2 linked regions of the Thiorhodovibrio frisius genome follow. Each later gene encodes a partner of the first gene's protein in a complex. Links are inferred from orthologs where the notes say so. Each region holds a gene or a part of one and is shown on either strand. Other genes may lie near its edges.

Region 1 (7,790 bases):
CGATGCGCACCCGCGCGGTGAAGGATACGACTGTGCCATCCGCGCCCGTGGCGGTGACCTGAACCTCCTTCGCGTTGCCATCGTCAAGATCGCCAATGTCGAATGATTCCTGGCCAGTGAGTCCCAAGGCTTCGGCATTGTCACCGGGGGCGAATTGCAGCGGCAGAATGCCCATGCATACCAGATTGGTGCGGTGAATGCGCTCGAAACTCTCGGCTAGAACCGCGCGCACGCCGAGCAGACGGGGACCTTTGGCGGCCCAGTCGCGCGAGGAACCAGAGCCGTATTCCTTGCCAGCAATTACGATAGCCGGCACGCTTTCGGCCTGATAGCGCATGGCGGCATCGTAAATGGACATTGGCTCGCCCGAGGGCTGATGCAGGGTGACCCCACCCTCGGTGCCGGGAGCGAGCTTGTTGCGCAGGCGTATGTTGGCGAAGGTGCCGCGCATCATCACCTGATGATTGCCGCGGCGTGAGCCGTAGGAGTTGAATTCGACCTCGGCCACTCCCTGGTCGAGCAGATAATGTCCAGCCGGGCTGTCGGCCTTAATGGCGCCGGCTGGGGAGATGTGATCGGTGGTGACCGAGTCCCCGAGCAGCGCTAGAACGCGCCCGCCCGTGATGGCCGCGACTGGCTCTGGAGTCAGCGTCATCCCGTCGAAGTAGGGCGGGTGCTGAATGTAGGTGGAATCCGTCGCCCAGTCGTATCGCTGGCCCTCGGGCGCGGCCAGCTCCTGCCAGCGGCTGTCGCCGGCGAAGACCTCGGCGTAACTCTTGCTGAACTGGCTGGCGTTCAGGGCGCTGGCAATGGTGGCCTGAATCTCGGCCTGGCTGGGCCAGAGATCCTTGAGGTACACCGGCTGGCCGTTTTCGTCGGTGGCCAGTGCTTCCTGATAGGGGTCCAGATCCATGCGCCCGGCTAGCGCATAGGCCACCACCAGCGGCGGCGAGGCGAGATAGTTCATGCGTATCTCGGCATGAACCCGACCCTCGAAATTGCGGTTGCCGGAAAGCACCGATGCGACGCTGAGTTGGCCTTCGGCAATGGCGGTGGAAACCTCCGGGCGTAGCGGGCCGGAGTTGCCGATGCAAGTGGTGCAGCCGTAGCCGACCACATGAAAGCCGAGAGTTTTTAAAGGTTCCATCAGCCCGGCGGCTTCCAGGTAGCGGGTGACTACCATGGAGCCGGGGCCGAGCGAGGTCTTGACCCAGGGCGGCACGGTCAGGCCGCGTGCGACGGCTTTTTGCGCCACTAAACCGGCGGCGAGCATCACGCTCGGATTGGAGGTGTTGGTGCAGGAGGTGATGGCGGCGATCACGACGGAGCCATCATTCAGGGTGCAGGATTGGCCGTCGATCTCGGTGGTGACCGGAGTGCCGGGGGCGCGGCCGCTCTCGGCCTGGGTCTTGGCCAGGGCCTCATGAAAGGCGCCTTTCATGGCCGTCAGCGCGACGCGATCCTGCGGGCGTTTGGGGCCGGCCAGGCAGGGCACGACGGAGCTGATGTCCAGCTCCAGCACGTCGCTGAAGCGCGGCTCGGGGCTGGTGGCGTCGGCGAAAAAGCCTTGTTCCTTGGCATAGGCTTCGACTAGAGCAACCTGCTGCGGGTCGCGGCCGGTCAGGCGCAGAAAGTCGAGCGTTTCCTGATCGATGGGGAACAGACCGCAGGTGGCGCCATACTCAGGCGCCATGTTGGCGATGGTGGTGCGCTCGCCCATCGGCAGGGTTGCTACCGCCGGGCCGAAGAACTCGACAAACTTGCCCACCACTCCATGTTGGCGCAGGCGCTCGACGATGGTCAGTACCAGATCGGTGGCGGTAGTGCCTTCGGGCAATTCCCCGGTCAGGCGCATGCCGACCACCTGCGGGATGAGCATGGACACTGGCTGGCCGAGCATGGATGCCTCGGCCTCGATGCCGCCCACGCCCCAGCCGAGCACGCCCAGGCCGTTGATCATGGTGGTGTGGGAGTCGGTGCCTACCAGGGTGTCCGGATAGGCTTGGCGGCGGCCATTGTGCTCGCCGGCGAAGATCACTCGCGCCAGATACTCAACATTCACCTGATGCACAATGCCGGTATCGGGCGGGACCACCTGGAAGTTATCGAAGGCCGTCTGCCCCCACTTCAGAAAGGCATAACGCTCGCGGTTGCGGGCGAATTCCAGTTCGGCATTGCGGGCGAAGGCGCTGTCGCTGGCGTAATGATCCACCTGCACCGAGTGGTCGATGACCAGCTCTGCCGCTTGCAGTGGATTAATGCGCTTTGGGTCGCCGCCAAGTGCGCTCATGGCATCGCGCATAGCGGCGAGGTCCACTACCGCTGGCACGCCGGTGAAGTCTTGCATGAGTACCCGGGCTGGGCGGTATTGGATTTCAGTTGCTGGCTCGGCTGTTGCGTCCCAGGCGGCAAGCGCCTCAATGTCCTCGCGTCGCACGGTGACGCCATCTTCATGGCGGAGCAGATTTTCAAGCAGAATCTTGAGCGAAAACGGCAAGCGCTCGCTGCCCGGCACGGCGTCGAGGCGAAAGATGTCGTAGGTCTGATCGCCGACGCGAAGTTCGGCCTGGGCATTGAAATTCTTGGACATGAGGTAATTTCCGGCGGTGTTGGCGGCGAACCTTTGGATTCAAGATATTGGATTCTAGTCGCCGGGACGCGGCGAGAAAAGGAGGAGCCGTCAGTTGGGGCAGATTAGGGGTGGATCAGGCTGTCTCGTGGCGTGTCAGGTAGTCGCGCGCGGCGCCCAGTAAACGTTTGCGCCCAAACAGAATTTGCCAGCGAGTGCCACCGAGTTGTTGCCACAAGATAGCCGAGCGGATACCGGCAAGCAATAGGGCACGGATGCGGTCCTGATTCTCGTTGTTTTTGAGATAGAGCGGATTACCGCGCACCAGAATGCGTGGCTCCAGCGAGCTGACGTTCTCGGTGTAGAGCGCGGCTAGGGCGGCCAGCATCTCCGGAGAAACCAGGGCGGCCTGGTTGCTTCCCTGCCGGTGCTTGGCGTCGGTGATCTCAATGCCGATGCTGATACGCCGCAGCAACTCCGGGTTTTCACTCAGGGTGCGGCCATGTTTCAGCAGGCTGATCAAATAGCGGGTCATTTCCAGATCGCGGTCCGGCTGCCCGGTGATTTGCCCGATGAGGGCGCGCATACCAAGGGCCACCGCGCCCGGCGGGCCATAAACCGAGGGCGTGTCTGGTGCGTCGATTTGGAACAGGCTATGGATGCAGGGTTCCATGGCCTCGACATCCACCACGCCGCGATTGGCAATGAATTGGACGCAGTGAGCAACCTGGTGCAGACCGGCCAGGGCGATGACGCGCTCGGTATCGTTATGTCCCATTAGAAGAAGTGGTCAGTTGTCAGTGATCGGTGATCAGTCAATTCAGTCGCTGCACTGCCGATGGGCTGTGCGCGAGCCGGATTCAGATTGCGCTGGTGATGATACAGCCTCCCAGGCATCGGTCGCCGTAGTAAAAGACGGCTGACTGGCCAGGCGTTACGGCGCGCTGCGGGGTGGCGAAATGCACTTGGCAATGGCCCTTATGGTACTCGACCAGGGTGCAGGCTTGCAGCGGCTGGCGATGACGGAGGCGGCACAGGCAGTCGAATGGGGCAGGAGCGGGCGGGGCTCCGCTGATCCAATGCAGCTGCTCGCCGCTTAAGCCTTCAGCGAACAGCAGCGGGTGATTGCCACCCTGCACGACGATCAGGACATTCTTGGCGGGATCTTTGGCGGCGACGAACCAGGGCGCCTCGGCGGCGCCGGCTTGGCCACCGATACCAAGCCCCTGGCGCTGGCCGATGGTGTAGTACGCGAGCCCCTGATGTTCGCCCAGCACCTGGCCTTCGGGCGTCTCGATGGGCCCCGGCTCGCGGGGCAGGTAGCGGGCGAGGAAGTCGGCAAAACGTCGCTCGCCGATGAAGCAAATCCCGGTGCTGTCTTTTTTACTCGCATTGGCCAGCCCCAAGCTCTCGGCCATTGCGCGGATCTCGGGTTTGGTCAGATCTGCCAACGGAAAAAGCACGCGCCCGAGCTGCTCCCGATCGAGCCGGTGCAGGAAATAGGTCTGGTCTTTGTTCGCATCCCGGGCAAGGTACAGGCTGGCGCGATCAGCCTGGTGCATCACCCGCGCATAATGCCCAGTGGCGATCCAGTCCGCACCCAGTGTCAGGGCATGATCGAGAAAGGCGCGGAACTTGATCTCGCTGTTGCACAGGATATCTGGGTTCGGGGTGCGCAGCGCGCGGTATTCGGCCAGAAACTGCTCAAATACCCGGTCCCAGTATTCGGTCGCGAAGTTCACTGTGCGCAAGGGGATACCAAGGCGCTCGGTAACCGCTTGGGCATCGGCCAGATCCTCCGCTGCCGCGCAGTAGCCGGGGGCGTCGTCCTCTTCCCAGTTCTTCATAAAGAGCGCTTCGACCTGGTAGCCCTGCTCGATCAGCAGATGCGTGGCGACGGCGGAGTCGACTCCACCCGAGAGGCCAACCAGAACGCGCTGGGATGCGGACATGGCGCTTGCTTAGACCTGGGGCGCGCGGATGGTCAAGCCGGCCGGTAACTGCATGCAGGCGCAGTGCAGGCTGCCGCCTTGGGCGACCAGTGCGCGACAGTCAATGGCATGAACCTGGCGCTGCGGAAAAGCCGCTTGCAGGAGGCGCGTCGCCTCGGCATCGGCAGGGTCCTGGTAAACCGGCAGCAGCAGGGCGCCATTGATGAGTGCAAAATTGGCATAGCCAGCGGGTAAGCGCTGGCCGTCGGCGGCGAATAGGGGGCGCGGCTGGGGCAGCGGCAACAGGCGATAGGGTTGGCCGCTGGAGTCGCGCAGAGCCCGCAGCTCGGCGGTCATCTGTGCGATGGGGTCATGATCGGGGTCCGCCGGATCATCGCAGGTCACATGGGCAATGGTGCGCTGATCGATAAAGCGGGCGAGGGTGTCGATATGACCGTCGGTATCGTCGCCGCTCAACTGGCCATGCTCCAGCCACAGAAAATGGCGGATGCCGAGTCGCTGATGCAATTCCTGCTCAATGTCATCCTGGCTCCAGCCGGGATTGCGCGCCGGATCAAGCAGCGTGCGCCGCACCAGCAGCAGGCTGCCGGCACCGTCGCTGTCGATGGCGCCGCCTTCGAGCAGCAGCTCGCTGCGCTGCCAGGTGCTGTTGCCAAAAACGCCCTGCTCTTGCAGGCGGGCATTGATGGCATCGTCCAGCTCGCTGGCATATTTGCCGCCCCAGCCGTTGAAGCGAAAATCCAGCAGACAGGGCTGCCCCGGAGCGCCCAGCCCTTGGGTCTCCAAGACGGTGATGGGACCATGATCCCGGGTCCAGGTATCATTGCTGCGCGCCAAAGCAAAGATGAGCTGCGATGATGGCACGCCGGCATCGGCCAGCATTCCCGCCACCCGCGCCTGCCAGGCGGTATCCGGGCAGAGAATGAGCGCCGGCTGATAGCGGCAGAGCGCGCACACCATCTCGACATAGACCGCCTCGACCGCATCGAGCTGGTCGCACCAGTCTGTATCAGGATGCGGCCAGGTCAGCATCAGGGCGCTTTGGGGGTACCATTCGGCAGGCAGGGTTTTCATGATGGCGCAAGATTTGTGGCTCTGAATGTGGCAGTCTAAATGCTGACCCCGCGCAGGCAAAGCACGGCAACCGGAAGGTGAAGCGAGAATCTGGCATTTCGTTTGCCATCCGCTACCCCGTGCATGACGCACTGACCAACAATCCTCAACAATCACCGGCAATTATCGAACTAACAATAATGCGCGTCCTCGGCATTGAAACGTCCTGCGATGAGACCGGCGTGGCCATTTATGGCGACGACATGGGTCTGGCTGCTCACGCGGTTTACAGCCAGACCGAGATTCATGCGGAATACGGCGGCGTGGTGCCGGAGCTGGCCTCGCGCGATCATATCCGCAAGACGCTGCCGCTAATCCATCAGGTGCTTGATGAGGCCGGGCTGGGTGCGAATGACATTGATGGCCTGGCCTACACGGCGGGGCCGGGGTTAATCGGCGCTCTGCTGGTTGGTTCCGCGCTCGGGCGCAGTCTGGCCTGGGCCTGGGATGTGCCGGCTATTGGCGTGCATCACATGGAAGGGCATTTGCTCGCGCCCCTGCTCGAAGACCCGGCGCCAGACTTTCCCTTCGTCGCGTTGCTGGTTTCCGGTGGGCATACCCAGCTCGTCGAGGTCCAGGCTGTCGGGCAATACCGGCTGCTTGGCGAGTCAGTCGACGACGCCGCCGGTGAGGCCTTCGACAAGACGGCCAAGATTCTCGGGCTGCCCTATCCCGGCGGTCCGGCGCTCGCGCGCCTAGCCGAGCAGGGCGATCCTACGCGCTATCGCTTTCCCCGTCCGATGACCGACAGGCCGGGGCTGGAATTCAGCTTCAGCGGGCTCAAGACCTTTGCACTCAATACCCTGCATCAGCTTCAGACATCGGGCGAGGATTCAACTCAGGGCTATGCTGATATTGCCCGCGCGTTTGAAGATGCCGTGGTCGATACTCTGGTGATCAAATGCCGACGCGCGCTGCAACACAGCGGCCTGCAGCGTCTGGTGCTGGCTGGTGGCGTCAGCGCCAACTGCCGCTTGCGCGAGCGCATGACAGAGGCGATTGAAGCTATTGGCGGCCGGGCATTCTTCCCACGCCCGGCGCTGTGCACCGACAATGGCGCCATGATTGCTTATGCTGGCTGGTACAGGCTTAAAGCCGGTCAGCGTGAGCCGCTGGCGTTTCGGCCGCGTCCACGCTGGTCGCTGGAGGAGCTTGCGCCTCTGGCTGGCTGAGTGGTGGCGCGGTTTGGGGTCTTTCAGGCGAGGCTTGGCGGTAGGCCCCAAGCCGAGAAAGTGTTCAAGGTTCAATCGAATAATGGAGGTCGCGATGCAGCCTTTGGAAAAACAATCGCTGAGTTTCGAGGAATGGCTCGAAGCCGAGCGCGCTTCTCTGGAGGGAAAGACCGAGTATTTCGGCGGCGAAGTTTTTGCGATGGCCGGTGGCTCGGAAGCGCACAATTTGATCGCGGGCAACGTGCATGCAGAGTTGCGCGCCAGCTTCAAAGGGCGCCCCTGCTATGCCTACACGAGCGACATGAAAGTCTGGATCGCATCGGTCGAGCTCGGTGCATATCCTGACGCCATGGTGATCTGTGGTGAGCGTGAGTTCCGGGATGGGCGGCGGGATGTGGTGACCAATCCCAGTCTGATTGTCGAGGTGCTGTCGGACAGCACTGAGCTCTATGATCGCGGTAAGAAGTTCGAGCACTACCGGAAACTGCCCAGTCTGCAAGGCTATCTGCTGTTGTCGCAACAGCAGGTGAGCGCGGAGCTATTCCAGCGCGATGGTGATGGGCGCTGGTTCCTAAGGGACTACAATCAGCTCGATCAATCCATTGATTTGCCCTGGCTTGATGTCAGCCTGCCGCTGTCGGAGGTCTATGATAAGGTTGAATTCATTCCCGTTGCCAAGACCGATGGCGTTGCCGATGTCTGAGCGTTGCCACTTCAGCGACGGCCATTCTTGGCCGTCATCGCGGAGGTGCCTAAACTTTCGGTTTTTCAAAGACAAGCTATTGATTAAGACTCAGCTCCCATTATGACTGCATCAATTCAAGCATCCGACGCCCTCACCATTGCCGGTCGGAACTACCAGTCCCGCCTGCTCGTTGGTACCGGCAAGTACCGCGACCTTGACGAAACCGCGCGCGCCATCGAGGCGAGCGGCGCCGAGATCGTGACCGTCGCCGTGCGCCGGACCAATATCGGCCAGAACGC
Region 2 (6,335 bases), 2.9 Mb from region 1 along the record:
CAAACGCCGCTCGAGGTAGCCAGTAGCTTTCAGCAACACCGTGCGCGTCTGCCCGCTGCCTGGGTGTTCACCTCCGCCACTCTGGCGGTGGGTGGGTCTTTTGCGCATTTCGCGCGGCAGATGGGACTCGAAGATGCTGACACAGCAAGTTGGGAAAGCCCCTTCGACCACGCGCGCCAAGCGCTATGGCTAATGCCGCCGCACATGCCGGAGCCTGCGGATGCCGCCCACGATGCCAAAGTCGCCGACTTGGTGCTCGAACTCGCCCCGCTGACCCGTGGGCGGATGTTCGTGCTCTTTACCAGTCATCGCGCGCTGCAACAGGTGGCGGGATGGGTGGAAGGGCGACTCGACTACCCCTTGCTGGTGCAAGGCCAGGCGCCGCGTGCCGAACTCATCCGGCGTTTCCGCGATCATGGTCATGCCGTGCTTTTTGGCAGTTCCAGCTTCTGGGAGGGAGTCGATGTGCGCGGCGACGCTCTCTCCTGTGTGATTGTTGACAAGCTCCCTTTCGCGTCGCCGGCCGATCCACTGGTGCAGGCGCGCATTGATGCGCTGCGCGAGGCCGGCGGTCAGCCGTTTCGCGATTTTCAACTGCCGCGCGCAGTCATTGCGCTGAAGCAGGGTGTCGGGCGTTTAATCCGCGATACGAGCGACCGTGGGCTTTTCGTGCTATGCGATCCGCGCCTGGGTACCCGCTCTTATGGCGCGACCTTTGTGAAGAGTTTGCCACCAATGAGGCGCACCGAGTCCCTGGACGAGGTGCGGGCGTTCTTTTCGGCGGCGAGCTGTGCCGAGCAGACCGTTGCCCTGGCGGCGGGGTAGAGGCTGATTTTGCGGATTTTGTACCTATATGAGTTTGGGATTGAGTCGCCAAGAGGCTATAGTGTCAGCTGTTCGCCGGTTGCCGGGCGCGGCGCGTCGCAGCCGAGCACTGAAAATGCATTTTCGACAGTGATCAACCATCTGATGTTCATTCATTCGTCCATTCCGTGCTTGCGCGGCGCCTGTGGTATGGCGCAAAAAGCGCACGCCTGGTCGGTCTAACGGGGCGGGGTATGCTGGAGGAGGACTATTCGCTCAAGGAGGTCGACAGCGAGGAACTTCGCGAACTCCTCGCCGAGAGCGAAGCGCTCGAAGAGCCCGAGTCCGGGGCGAGCGCCATCTGTGATCGCATCGCCTCCCTGCGCAGTCGCGGGCTGCGTCAAGCGCTGCCGGCCTTGATGATGGAGCTCGAGCGCATCGCCCGCGAGACCCTTGGCGCCGAGGAGCGCATCACCGTGATGCACTGTGTCAAAAAACCAGTGCTGAAAGCCATTGCCAGCCTGCCCAAGCCGCACGGGCCACCTCCGAGCAGTGGCAATGCCAACACCCTTGAGCAGCGCCTGCTGCTACTGATGATTTACAACCTGCGCAAGACTCTGCATGAGATCGACCGCACCCAGAGCAGCCAATACGCCGATGATGACAGCGAGCGCATCTGGGTGTTGCAGCACCTGTTTCGCTTCTTCACCCGCCAGATTCGCTACGGAATTGACTGGGACCGCCCGCTGCCACAACACACCTGGCGCGACCTCCACGATCTTTTCGTCTATCTTGTCGTACGTGGCATGGTGCAGCTCAGCTCGGACTTCAGCGTGTCGATTTTCGACGAGGAGTTTGACGCCGAGATCGAATACAAGCGCGCCCTGCTGCTGGGGCTGGCTGATCGACTCACCAACCGCAAAGCCAAGACCGAGGATTTTTTTAAGGAGCTCAAGCGCTGGGCCAGCGAGACCCGACTGCTGGACCCCAACGGTCTGGTTGGCCAGAGCGGCCTGATCAAACTGGAGGTCACCCAGGACGATCCGCCGCTGCTGTTTGAGGGCGCGCTCGCAAAAGCCTTTCGCGGCTGGGTGGTGCGACCGCCAGAGGCTTTTCGCGAGTTTATCGACACCGTCAATCACGGCGACCGCGCGCCAGTCCAGGCCTGATGCCCATTCCCAACGCCCTTGACCGATGAAAATACTCGCGCTTGAGACCTCCGGGGTTTACTGCTCCGTGGCGCTGCTGCGCGATTGCGCCCTGTTTTCCCAACACGAACTAGCCGCGCGGCGCCATGGCGAGCGCCTGTTGCCGATGATGGAAGCCGTCCTTGCGCAGGGCGATCTGAGCCTGGCCGAGCTTGACGCCATTGCTTTCGGGCAGGGGCCTGGTTCCTTCACCGGCGTGCGCATTGCCGCAGCCGTGGCCCAGGGTGTTGCCTTCGGCGCCGGGCTGCCCGTGGTTGGTATTTCCACTCTGGCCGGCTTGGCGCATGCCGGTTGGCGTCATCACCGGCAAAGCCGCATTCTCGCCGCAGTCGATGCACGGATCGGAGAGCTTTACTGGGGCCTGTTTGACGTGGAAGGTCCGGGGCAGGTGCGCCCCTTGGGTGGCGAAAGCGTCAGTGCGCCCGAGACAGTCGGTACCTCAACCTTGGTGCCCGCTGGCGAACAACCGCCGGCAGCCGACCTTGGCGTTGGCAACGGCTGGGAGATCTATCCCGACATTCTGATGGCGCGCACGAGAATCGACCAGGAACGCATCGACGCGCATCTGGTCTGCACCGCAGCCGACATCGCCGAACTGGCCGCTGTCGCCTTGGCGAACGATCAGGCGGTGCCACCGGAGCAGGGGTGTCCGGTCTACCTGCGCGATCAAGTGGCGAGCAAGCCCTCGGCCGCCGCAGTTTTGCGCTGATTTGAGCCCTAATCCGTTCTCGCGCCCCGGCCAAGTTTCATTGGCCAAAGGGACGGCCGGGCGACTCTGAAATCTTGCGCGAATGCGCCTGTCAGCTTTGGGGGTGGCAGTTGCCGCTTTCATGCCGATGCCGGCAATGGCGGCGCAGGCAGGTCAGCACATACTGGGTTAAGGCCAGCCCAACGCTGACAAAAACCGCCGCGCTTCCTGCTACTCGTGTTACCGGCTCAGCCTGAGAAAAACTCAGTACCAGCCAGGTGAGAAAGGTCAGGATGGCGGCGAACAGGGCGACCATGGCAAAGGGCCATGGGCTGTTGGAGCACTTGGGACAGAATCTCATTAAAGGCCTCGCGATGCCTGTAAAGCAGCCGGGGCATGCCGCCTGAGTTGCCTGCATGCACCCTGGACTTGGGTCAACAACGGGTCTCGAGCAATCCAGCTTAGAATACCGCATTTTTGCCGCCGCGACGATGGCACTTGCCCCAACCCCGCAAAGCGAGAATCGCCCATGGAGACGCCGCCACCCGAGTCGATACAACAGACAATGCGCCAGCCAACCAGCCTTCAGGAAGCAGCCCAAACGGCCTTGGCTGCCTGCGTGGTCGAAGACAAGCTCGACGCCACCCAAGCCCTGGCCGCGCGCTGGCAAGCCGGCGACTTGTTATGGGATGAGCAGACCCGGCCACTGCGGCCCGAAGCCGCCGGCCGGCCGCCACAACCGCATCTGGTATCCCCGCGCGAGCTGCCCAAACGCGGGCTTGGCACGCCCGAGGGGCGCGCCGCTCTGTTGCACGCGGTGGCCCATATCGAGTTCAATGCCATCAATCTGGCGCTGGATGCGGTGCAGCGTTTTGCCGGGCTGCCAAGGGATTATTACAACGACTGGGTGCAGGTAGCCGCCGAGGAAGCCCAGCACTTCGGGCTGATGCGCAAGCGACTGCGCGCGCTTGGTTTCGACTACGGTGATTTTCCGGCGCACAACGGACTTTGGGAGATGGCGACCGCCACCGCCGATGATGTCCTCGCGCGTATGGCCCTGGTCCCGCGCGGACTCGAAGCACGCGGGCTCGATGTCACCCCTGGCATGATCGAGCGTCTGCGCGAGGTGGGCGATCACCCAAGCGCCGAGGCGCTCGGCATCATCCTGCACGACGAGGTCGGCCATGTCGCGGCTGGCTCGCGCTGGTTCGCCTACCTGTGCGCGCAGCGTGCGCTCGATCCGGCTCCCACCTACATTGCGCTGCTGCGCCAGCACATGAAGGGCCGGCTTCCCTGTCCGGTGAATTTTGCCGACCGCCGTCGCGCCGGCTTCGATCAGGCCGAACTCGAACAGCTCGCCCGACTTTGCGCCGAGGTTTAAACCCTTTTTAATCAGGCCGCGCGTGCTCGGCTCAAAGCACGTGCTGCTAGCCAGTTCGACATGGCGGCCTTGTGCTGCGGCTGCTAGAATTGACCACAGTCCAAGTGCGGATTTGCGGATCTAAAGAGGGGAAGGAAGAAAGCCGAGTTCTTGCTTCCCGACCTCTTCGGCGGAGAATGCGATGAATGAAGCTTCCAAGGTCGATCAACCCGAGATCGATCAACCCGCGCAGACGCGCCCGCGCCCGTGGCTGCTTGGCGGGACCTTCGCCGCCACTCTGATTGGCACTCTTACCGGCGCACTGCTGGCCATCTGGGGGCTGGTGACCATGGTTGGACATCAGCAGGAACCTGCCGCACCAGTGGCAGATGTCAGCGAAATCAGCACCGACCCTGAACCCTGGGGGCTGAACTGGCCGCATCAGTTCGACGGCTGGAAAGCCACTGCCGGGGACGGAGTTTTCGGCGGCAGCAGCGCCCTGCCGCAAAGCAAACTCGATACCCATCCCTGGCTGAAGCGCCTCTACGCTGGCTATGCCTTCAGCATCGATTACCGCGAGGCGCGCGGTCATGCCTACATGCTCTATGACCAAGGCGTGACCGAGCGTCTGACGAAAAAGCCCCAGCCTGGTGCCTGTCTGCATTGTCATGCTTCTACTTCGGTGCTCTACCGGCGCATCGGCATGGAGGCACTCGGCGAGGAGGTCACGCCCGAGACGCTGGCGGTCGAATTTAACCAACCGGCGGTGATGCGTGGCTTTGAGGAACTCAACGGCAAAGCCTACCAAGAAGTGCTGACGCTCTTGCTGGCCACGCCTGATGGCACGCCGGATGAAAACGAACCAGTCTTCCCCAGTGCACCGGCTGGTGGCAATAGCAGCGAAGATACCGGCGAACCGCTACCCCAGGGCCATGTCCCCAGCGGCGAGGCCCACCCGGTCACCTGCATCGACTGCCATGATCCCAAGACCATGGCAATGCGCGTTACCCGACCGGGATTCTTAAACGGCATTGCAGCGCTGGCCGCCGGAGATGCCGCCCTGCCCCATTTGCCGAGCATCGACCAATGGCGAACTGGCCCGCGTGACCAGCCCTATAACCCCAACCAACTCGCCTCGCGCCAGGAGATGCGCTCTTTCGTCTGCGGGCAGTGTCATGTCGAATACTCCGTAAGCAACAACATAACCCTGACCTACCCCTGGGCCAAGGGGCTGCGCGCCGATGACGAGGAAGCCTTCTGGGATGATTTTCGCCTCCCTGACGGCAGTGCCTTTTATGACTTCAAGAACGGCGAGACAGGTGCGCCCAGCTACAAGGCCGAGCATCCGGAGTTCGAACTATGGAGTCAGGGTATTCATGCGCGCGCCGGGGTGAGTTGCGCAGACTGCCACATGCCCAATCAGCAGGGCGAAGAGGCGATGACACTGAGCGATCACCGCGTGACCAGTCCGCTGGAGAACGTCAAAAGCGCCTGCCAGAGCTGTCATCCAGTGTCGGAAAGCGAACTGCGGGCCTGGGTCGCCACCATCCAGACCCGCACGCGGGATCTAACCCAGCGCGCCGCAGTGGCCATGACCGCGATGCTCGATGCCATTCGCGAGGCCCAGGCCGCAGGGGCCACCGACGCTGAACTGGCCGAGGTCTTCACCCACCAGCGAAAGGCCACCTGGCGGCTCGACTACATCAGCAGCGAAAATTCCAAGGGCTTTCACGCCGACCAGGAAGCCGCCCGGGTGCTGGCCGAGTCCATCGACCACAGCCGCCAGGCCCAGGCACTCGCGCTGCGCTGGCGCGCACCGGAAACACCAGACGTCAGCGTGCTCTTCAGCCGACCGGTGCGGGGCGTCACGCCCGAGCAACCACCGGAGACGGCCAACCCTTAAACAACAGCGCCTCAACCTGGCTAGGTGGTCTCACCTGGTTAGCTTCGCTCAGGCCAGCGGGTCAGCCTTCAGCATATTTTTCACTAAACCTTTGGGCTCGCGATTGACAACTTGACGACATGATTTTGCAGATATTTCCCGCAGAGCGCGACTGTTAGGAATGCTGTGTAGATAGAATATCAGCATGATTTGGAACGGGGCTACTATAGCGCAAGCCAAACTCAACTCTAAAGTCCGTCGCTTTAACTTTTGGCACGAGCTTGCTCCCATGCTTCGGCAACTCAACAATACCATATCGCTCAAGCGTCTTTAGGGTGCGGGATAAATTTGATTTCTTTCTGTGGCTAAGAGTCTCTAGTTCAGCGAGAGATC

The links.
Region 2: the proteins of tsaD (region 1) and tsaB are in contact, whole or in part, in a solved structure (PDB 4WQ4), measured with the Escherichia coli proteins. The link is inferred for Thiorhodovibrio frisius from one-to-one orthologs.

Annotation. Positions count from the first base shown.
Region 1 is NZ_CP121471.1:4,269,406-4,277,195, reverse strand. The notes cover bases 4,840-7,790. They hold tsaD (tRNA (adenosine(37)-N6)-threonylcarbamoyltransferase complex transferase subunit TsaD), read left to right. Parts: upstream 4,840-5,774; coding sequence 5,775-6,806; downstream 6,807-7,790. Other genes in these bases: Thiofri_RS19440 (thiazole synthase), read left to right, coding at 7,612-7,790; Thiofri_RS19445 (Uma2 family endonuclease), read left to right, coding at 6,901-7,509; Thiofri_RS19455 (agmatine deiminase family protein), read right to left, coding at 4,840-5,595. Outside these bases: aconitate hydratase AcnA, read right to left, coding at 1-2,590; high frequency lysogenization protein HflD, read right to left, coding at 2,706-3,347; tRNA 2-thiouridine(34) synthase MnmA, read right to left, coding at 3,430-4,521; more of Thiofri_RS19455, read right to left, coding at 4,531-4,839.
Region 2 is NZ_CP121471.1:1,340,307-1,346,641, forward strand. The notes cover bases 985-3,859. They hold tsaB (tRNA (adenosine(37)-N6)-threonylcarbamoyltransferase complex dimerization subunit type 1 TsaB), read left to right. Parts: upstream 985-1,998; coding sequence 1,999-2,721; downstream 2,722-3,859. Other genes in these bases: Thiofri_RS06305 (hypothetical protein), read left to right, coding at 1,059-1,973; Thiofri_RS06315 (hypothetical protein), read right to left, coding at 2,813-3,061; Thiofri_RS06320 (ferritin-like domain-containing protein), read left to right, coding at 3,230-3,859. In the rest of the region: Thiofri_RS06300 (ATP-dependent DNA helicase), read left to right, coding at 1-825; more of Thiofri_RS06320, read left to right, coding at 3,860-4,081; Thiofri_RS06325 (ammonia-forming cytochrome c nitrite reductase subunit c552), read left to right, coding at 4,263-5,963; Thiofri_RS06330 (HVO_A0114 family putative DNA-binding protein), read right to left, coding at 6,118-6,335. UniProt on the Escherichia coli protein: Required for the formation of a threonylcarbamoyl group on adenosine at position 37 (t(6)A37) in tRNAs that read codons beginning with adenine.